DNA from 3 places in the Exiguobacterium sp. s133 genome. Region 2 is predicted to be linked to each of the others. Evidence: predicted binding sites of a transcription regulator. Region 2 holds the regulator's gene; each other region holds the start of a gene.
What was found. Region 2 encodes Rex, which represses fermentation and respiration genes when NADH is low (regulators of the CRP and FNR family bind a similar motif). Its sites were predicted from a motif close to TTGTGAAATATTTCACAA; they were not measured.
Positions count from the first base shown of each region.

Region 1: a site for Rex is predicted at 1,159-1,176, ahead of adhE (bifunctional acetaldehyde-CoA/alcohol dehydrogenase). Genes of this name have one in related genera too.
Region 3: a site for Rex is predicted at 1,249-1,266, ahead of pflB (formate C-acetyltransferase). Genes of this name have one in related genera too.

Region 1 covers NZ_JACSMK010000003.1:270,194-272,466, reverse strand. Annotated here, with positions in the region: gene KNP96_RS06305 (Na+/H+ antiporter family protein) at 1-294, opposite strand, end outside; gene KNP96_RS06300 (beta-class carbonic anhydrase) at 437-988, opposite strand; gene adhE (bifunctional acetaldehyde-CoA/alcohol dehydrogenase) at 1,321-2,273, shown strand, end outside.
Region 2 covers NZ_JACSMK010000010.1:9,261-11,533, reverse strand. Annotated here, with positions in the region: gene tatC (twin-arginine translocase subunit TatC) at 1-337, opposite strand, end outside; gene KNP96_RS12610 (twin-arginine translocase TatA/TatE family subunit) at 345-551, opposite strand; gene KNP96_RS12605 (redox-sensing transcriptional repressor Rex) at 551-1,210, opposite strand; gene KNP96_RS12600 (ABC-F family ATP-binding cassette domain-containing protein) at 1,379-2,273, shown strand, end outside.
Region 3 covers NZ_JACSMK010000005.1:54,048-56,320, reverse strand. Annotated here, with positions in the region: gene pflB (formate C-acetyltransferase) at 1-1,154, opposite strand, end outside; gene KNP96_RS08660 (hypothetical protein) at 1,502-1,933, shown strand; gene KNP96_RS08655 (DEAD/DEAH box helicase) at 1,962-2,273, shown strand, end outside.

The DNA of each region.
Region 1 (2,273 bases), on a different contig from region 2:
GACCGACGTCGCATCGGCACTTCCTTTTGAGCGAGCAATCAAGCTATGTGCGAGGGCGTCCGGCAAACCTGTTTTCGACAGGGCGACGGCGAACGCACCAAGCAAGGCATAACTGAGGGCAATTTCTGCGCCGGCTCCAAGACCGCCTGAGAAACTTTCGATCGTTTTCGTTAAACCAAGACCGCCGAGTAAACCACCGGCGAGAGCGCTGATGACCATCGCGAGGACGATGTGGACACGGAAGATGGCTAAGACAAATAAAAGGATAACGGCTAAAACAACAGCATTGAACATAACTATAAAACCACGCTTTCTTTTGGTATCACTGTACTATACTAAAGTATCATACAGACCGTTCTTTTTGCTGTCAAGAAAAAAACATAAAAAGGCACGACCGGTGTCGGTCGTACCTTCTTTCTACTATATAAGGACAAGTTTAGCAATCGACGCGGTCGAGTTTCCCTGTTCCCGGGTCGATGACGAGCCCGTGGACGTTCGTGCCCGGTGGTAATAATGGATGGTTTTTAATCAGACCGACGGAATGACTGACGTTTTCTTCGACTGACGTGAACCCGCGTAACCATTGTTTCAAGTCGACGCCGGATGCTTCGAGTGTCTTTAGGACTTGTTGATTGATGCCGCGTCCTTCCATCTCGGCAATCATGTTTGCCGGGTCGATCGTACTCATGCCGCAGTCATGGTGACCGATGACGATGACTTCTTCCGCCCCGAGTGCGTATAAGGCGACGAGGATCGAGCGCATGACGGAACCGAATGGGTGTGACAGAACGGCCCCGGCATTTTTAATGATTTTTGCATCGCCGTTTTTCAGACCGAGCGCGTGCGGGAGGAGTTCCGTCAAGCGGGCATCCATACATGTTAAGATCACGACCTTTTTATCTGGGAATTTATCCGAGATGAATTGTTCGTATTGTTTTTCTTCGACGAATTGTTCGTTGAACGCAAGCATTTGATTGACGATTGTCATGAAACTTCCTCCTTCAAAACAAATAAATATGTATCTTTTAATAGATTACACGATGTTTCGTCCGTCAGACAAGCAAAGAAAACAGGTGCTGTGAGAAAAGTCACAGGCAAGGAATTCAAAAAGGATGCCTTGTCCGACAACACTTTTCAAGAATGAGAACGTTTTCAATGATGTGAAATAGTTCACAGGATGGTCATGCACAAATCATCAAAAAGGCGGTATGATTGATTTGTGAAGGAAAGCACAAACTATTGAATATCAGCTTGGCATTCCTAACATTTAGTAGGGAAATGCAGACTCAGATTCGTTCCAAAATAGGGAGGAAACCTAACATGGCTGTCAAAGAAAAAATTAAACAAGACGTATCACCTGTCGAACAAACGATCAATAAAATCGTCGCAAAAGGTCAAACCGCATTACAGGAATTATTGACATTTGATCAAGAGAAAATCGATACGATCGTCCGTGACATGGCGCTTGCCGGTCTCGAACGTCACGTTGAACTGGCACGACTCGCCGTTGAAGAAACAGGACGTGGTGTCTTTGAAGATAAAATGATTAAAAATATGTTTGCGACGGAATATATCTATAACAGTCTCCGTGAAGAAAAAACGGTCGGCGTCTTAGAAGAAGATGTTCAAAACGGACTAACATATATCGCAGAACCGGTCGGTGTCGTCTGTGGCGTCACACCTGTGACGAATCCGACATCAACGACGATGTTCAAAGCGTTGATCGCGATCAAGACGCGTAACCCGATCATCTTCGCCTTCCACCCGTCAGCGCAAAACTGCTCACTCGAAGCAGCGAAAACGTTACGTGACGCGGCTGTCAAAGCGGGCGCACCGCGTGACTGTATCCAGTGGGTCGAACAACCGTCACTCGAAGCAACAAAAATCTTGATGAACCACACGGATATCGCGATGGTCCTTGCGACCGGCGGAGCCGGCATGGTCAAATCAGCCTATTCAACAGGTAAGCCGGCACTCGGTGTCGGACCGGGGAACGTCCCGTGTTACATCGAAAAAACAGCAAAAATCAAACGTGCCGTCAGTGACCTTGTCCTCTCCAAAACGTTTGATAACGGAATGATTTGTGCATCGGAGCAAGCAGTCATCATCGATCAGGAAATCTACGCGGAAGTTCGGGCGGAGATGGAAGCACTCGGTTGCTACTTCTGTACAGCAGATGAGAAAAAACGTCTCGAAGCGCTCGTCATCAAAACCGATACATGTGCCGTCAATGCTGACATCGTCGGGAAACCGGCAACATGGATCGCAGCAAA
Region 2 (2,273 bases):
AAAACGTGACCGGAATATACGTCAAGGTCGCTTTCTGTTCCTGTTCGAATAAACCGGGTCGGATGAACGCCCATAGCTGGTACATCCAAAATGGTGAAGCCAGGACGACCGCGATGATGAACGCTAAATTCAAGTACAACATCAGGGGATCGGCCACATTAAAGGCATTCAATCCGATGCCGAGCTCTTTCAGGTCCGACTGCAGAAAACGCACGAGCGGTCGGACGAGCGGAAAGGCCGCGGCGAACAAGACGACGACGATGATGAGTGACCAGACGATCCGCTTGCGCAACTCGTCTAGATGCGATGTCACACTCTGTTCTTGATCAATCGCCATAATTTAATCACTTCTCTTTCGATTCATCCTTGTTGTCTTTATCATCGTCCATGATGCCGTGTGTCGCACTCTTGAACTCTTTTAACGTCTGACCGGCAGCACGACCGAGCTCCGGTAATTTTTTCGGTCCGAAGATGATCAACGCGACGGCACCGATCAAGGCGATGCTCCCCGGTCCGATGAACGCGATGGTTGATGGAATAAGGTTTTCCATTATGATTTCACTCCTTCAGCTGATTGCGAATAATGCTTCATGAAATAAACTAGTGACTGCAACTCGATCGACAAATCGATGTGATGGACCCGAACATGGGCCGGTACGTTCAACCGCGCCGGTGTAAAGTTCAGGATTCCGGTCACACCATACTCAACTAACTCATCCGCTACTGACTGTGCGAACTGGGATGGGACCGTCAAGATGGCGACATCAACCTTGTTCGCTTCGATTTGCTCTTTCATGTCAGAGACATGATAGATAGGAACGTCTTGCGTCGTTGTTCCGACCTTGTTTTCGTCCGCATCAAACGCAACGACTATCCGAGTACTATTATTCTTTAAAAAGTTATAATTTGCAAACGCCGTTCCGAGATGTCCGACCCCGACAAGTGCCACATTCGTGACTTCATCCTGATTCAGTGTCTTTCGGAAAAACGTCAATAGATGTTGTACGTTGTAACCGTATCCTTTTTTCCCTAACGCCCCAAAGTAGGAAAAATCGCGGCGGATCGTCGCTGAATCGACTTTGACCGCTTCACTGAGCTCTGCTGAAGAGACGCGCAGCTTGCCTGAGTTATAAAGACTCTGAATGAAACGATAATATAACGGCAGTCGTTTCGCCGTCGCTTGTGGTATTTTTGTGTCTGGCCCATTCATACTGCAGTTCCCCCTTCGGCCACGTTCTGACGTGGCACCCAAATCAATGCAAAGAATTCTATTCTCTTTGATTGTAAACCACTTCACATAGACTAACAAATAATATATTCCACGGGACTCCTGCGTTTTTTTCATGATAGACTAAAGGGTGGAAGGATGGATGTTTTTATGATTCTCTTACAAGTGAACCAACTATCAAAATCATTCGGTGTTGAGCCGATTTTAGACAATATTAAACTCGAAGTGCAGGAGCGGGACCGGATTGCGCTCGTCGGACGAAATGGTGCCGGAAAATCGACACTTTTAAAAATCATCGCCGGAGAGCTCAGTCATGACTCTGGTGAGATCATGAAGAGTAAGGAAGTGAAAATCGGTTACCTCGCCCAGGACAGTGGTCTTGAGTCGAATGAAACGATTTGGAATGAAATGTTGACCGTGTTCGAACACCTGCAAGAGCAGGAACGTTCGCTCCGTCGGATGGAGATTGAGATGGGGATGGACCATATCTTGAATGATGCTGTTGCTTACGACCGTCTGTTGAAAACATACGATCAGGCACAACATGACTTCTCGGACGCCGGCGGCTATCAGTTCGAAGCCAACATCCGCTCCGTCCTGCACGGGATGCGTTTTTATCCGGACGATTATTCACGCCGGATCCAGACGCTATCCGGTGGACAACGGACGCGACTCGCACTGGCGAAGATGTTGCTTCAGGCACCTGAGCTGTTGATTCTTGATGAGCCGACGAACCACCTCGACATCGATACACTCTCTTGGCTCGAAAGTTACCTGGCTGGTTACCGTGGAGCGGTCTTGATCGTCTCCCACGATCGTTACTTCCTCGACCAGGTCGTCAACGTCGTCTATGAATTGTCACGGAACGTCTGCCGGAAGTTTACCGGCAACTACACGAAGTACTTGGAACAAAAGGCAGCACTGTATGAACAAGAGATGAAGCAGTTCGAACAGCAACAGGAAGACATCGCGAAGATGCAAGACTTCATCCAGCGTAACATCGCACGGGCGACGACGACGAAACGCGCACAAAGCGTCCGCAAAC
Region 3 (2,273 bases), on a different contig from region 2:
ATGGACATCTTCGCACAAAATTCTTTGAAACCACGTGGAAGTTTTGGTGACCATAAAACGGTTAAGTTCGGTTCAGGTGCCGGACCGAGGTTGACGAGTGTCTGCAAGAAGCGGAACGAACTTTTTGTGACGTTCGAGCGACCGTCTTCACTCATGCCGCCGATTGATTCTGTTACCCACGTCGGGTCACCGGAAAAGAGTTCGTTGTAATCGGGTGTCCGAAGAAACTTGACGATGCGAAGTTTCATCACAAAGTGGTCGACAAGTTCTTGCGCGCTCTCTTCTGTCAACCGACCCGTTTGCAAGTCACGTTCGATATAAATATCAAGGAAGGTCGAAACGCGACCGAGCGACATCGCTGCTCCGTTTTGTTCTTTGATTGCTGCGAGATAAGCAAGATAGACCCACTGGAATGCTTCTTGGGCCGTTTCAGCTGGTCGTGATAAGTCACATGTGTAACGTTTACCGAGTTCTGTCAGTTCATGAAGGGCGCGGAGTTGTTCGTTCATCTCCTCGCGATCACGAATCATCGCTTCTGATAAAAATCCACCGTGTGCTTTCAAATCCGCTTTTCTTGCAGCAATGAGGTGAGCTGTTCCATAAAGGGCGACGCGACGGTAATCACCGATGATCCGTCCGCGACCGTACGCATCAGGAAGTCCAGTGATGATACCGGCTTTACGGGCAGCACGCATTTCGGGCGTATACGCATCGAAAACCCCTTGATTATGCGTTTTACGGTACTCGCTAAAAATCTGTGTAACAGTGTCATCTGATTTAAAACCATACGCTTCTAAGGCATCATTGACCATTCGGATACCACCGTTCGGATGAATCGAACGTTTGAATGGTTCATCGGTCTGTAGACCAACGATTTTTTCGAGTTCAGGATTGAGGTAACCTGGACCGTGCGAAAGAATTGAAGATGGAGTTGCAGCATCAACGGCATAGACACCACCACGAATTCGTTCTTCTTCTGTTAACTGCATGATTTGTTGCCATAACGTGTTGGTTGCATCGGTCGGACCGGCGAGGAACTGATCGTCTCCTGTGTATTCTGAGCGATTGCGCCGGATGAAATCAGCGACATCAATCTTTTCCATCCATTCTCCACCTTCGAATCGTTGCCATGCTTGTGTTTTTTCAAGTAACATCATCAACACTCCTTCATTAGTAAGGTCAGCGGTTCTTAATACATCTCTTATGTGAATAGTGTAACAAACAATTCGGGATAGAGGTTTTACGTATATGTGAATCTTTTAACAAATGTAAAAGTGTTGCTATGACTTACTTCACAGTAAATTGTATCAGTCAGTGTCCCTTGTTCAAAAAACAGAAAACGACTGCTGTGAAAGGATTTTTCTGTAGCTGTATCATTAATTTGTAGTGGAATGGATAGAGACAGAAGCTAGTGTGATAAAAGTCACGCGGCGCTACCTTGTATTTTTAGGACGTATCGTTGACAATGAAAAAGGGAATATAGAACGTGGAGGTGGAGTGAATGGAGTTTTCGCCATTAAAAGAGCAAGCAGACTATCGAACAGGGGACTGGGTTTCCCTAAAAGTATCAACTGAAGGAACAGAACGGATCGGGATGATCACCGAGTTTGAAGACGACGGGTTTTGGCTCCGGTTTGAAGACGATTTTGATTTCGAGGACTTTATCGGTTACGACCAGAAGTACCTCGCACGATTAGTTCGACGCCCAATCGATGTCAGAGCAACTTATCCTGTACTTGCTGGTTTCGAAACACTTGCTGTTGAGCTGCAAGATCGAATGGCGCAAGGTTTCGAAGTGTTAAGTGCAGATCAACAAAATGAGACAGAAATCGTTTTTCATATTCGGTTAATCGATTCTGGAAATGAATATACACAGACGTTACGCGGTATTAAAACTGAAACCGATGATCGTTTCGAATATGTAACAGAATGATAGACAAGAGAGTAGGAGAAGATACGTTATGAATTTTACTAAACCTTTTATTAATGAAGCGTGGGAACGAGCACGCTTTGAACAAATGATGCCCGTCCAAGAACAAGCCATTCCTCTAATCCGTGAGGGTAAAGATGTCTTAGTCGAAGCGCCGACAGGAACTGGGAAAACGCTCGCTTATGTCATTCCAGCCCTCGAGCGCATCGATCCGAATGAACCACACGTTCAAGTCGCGATTACGGCACCGACACGAGAACTGGTCATGCAAATTCATCAAGTCATCCAATTATTTGCCCAAGGAAGCGGGATTAAGTCAGGTGCGTTCATCGGTGGCGTTGAA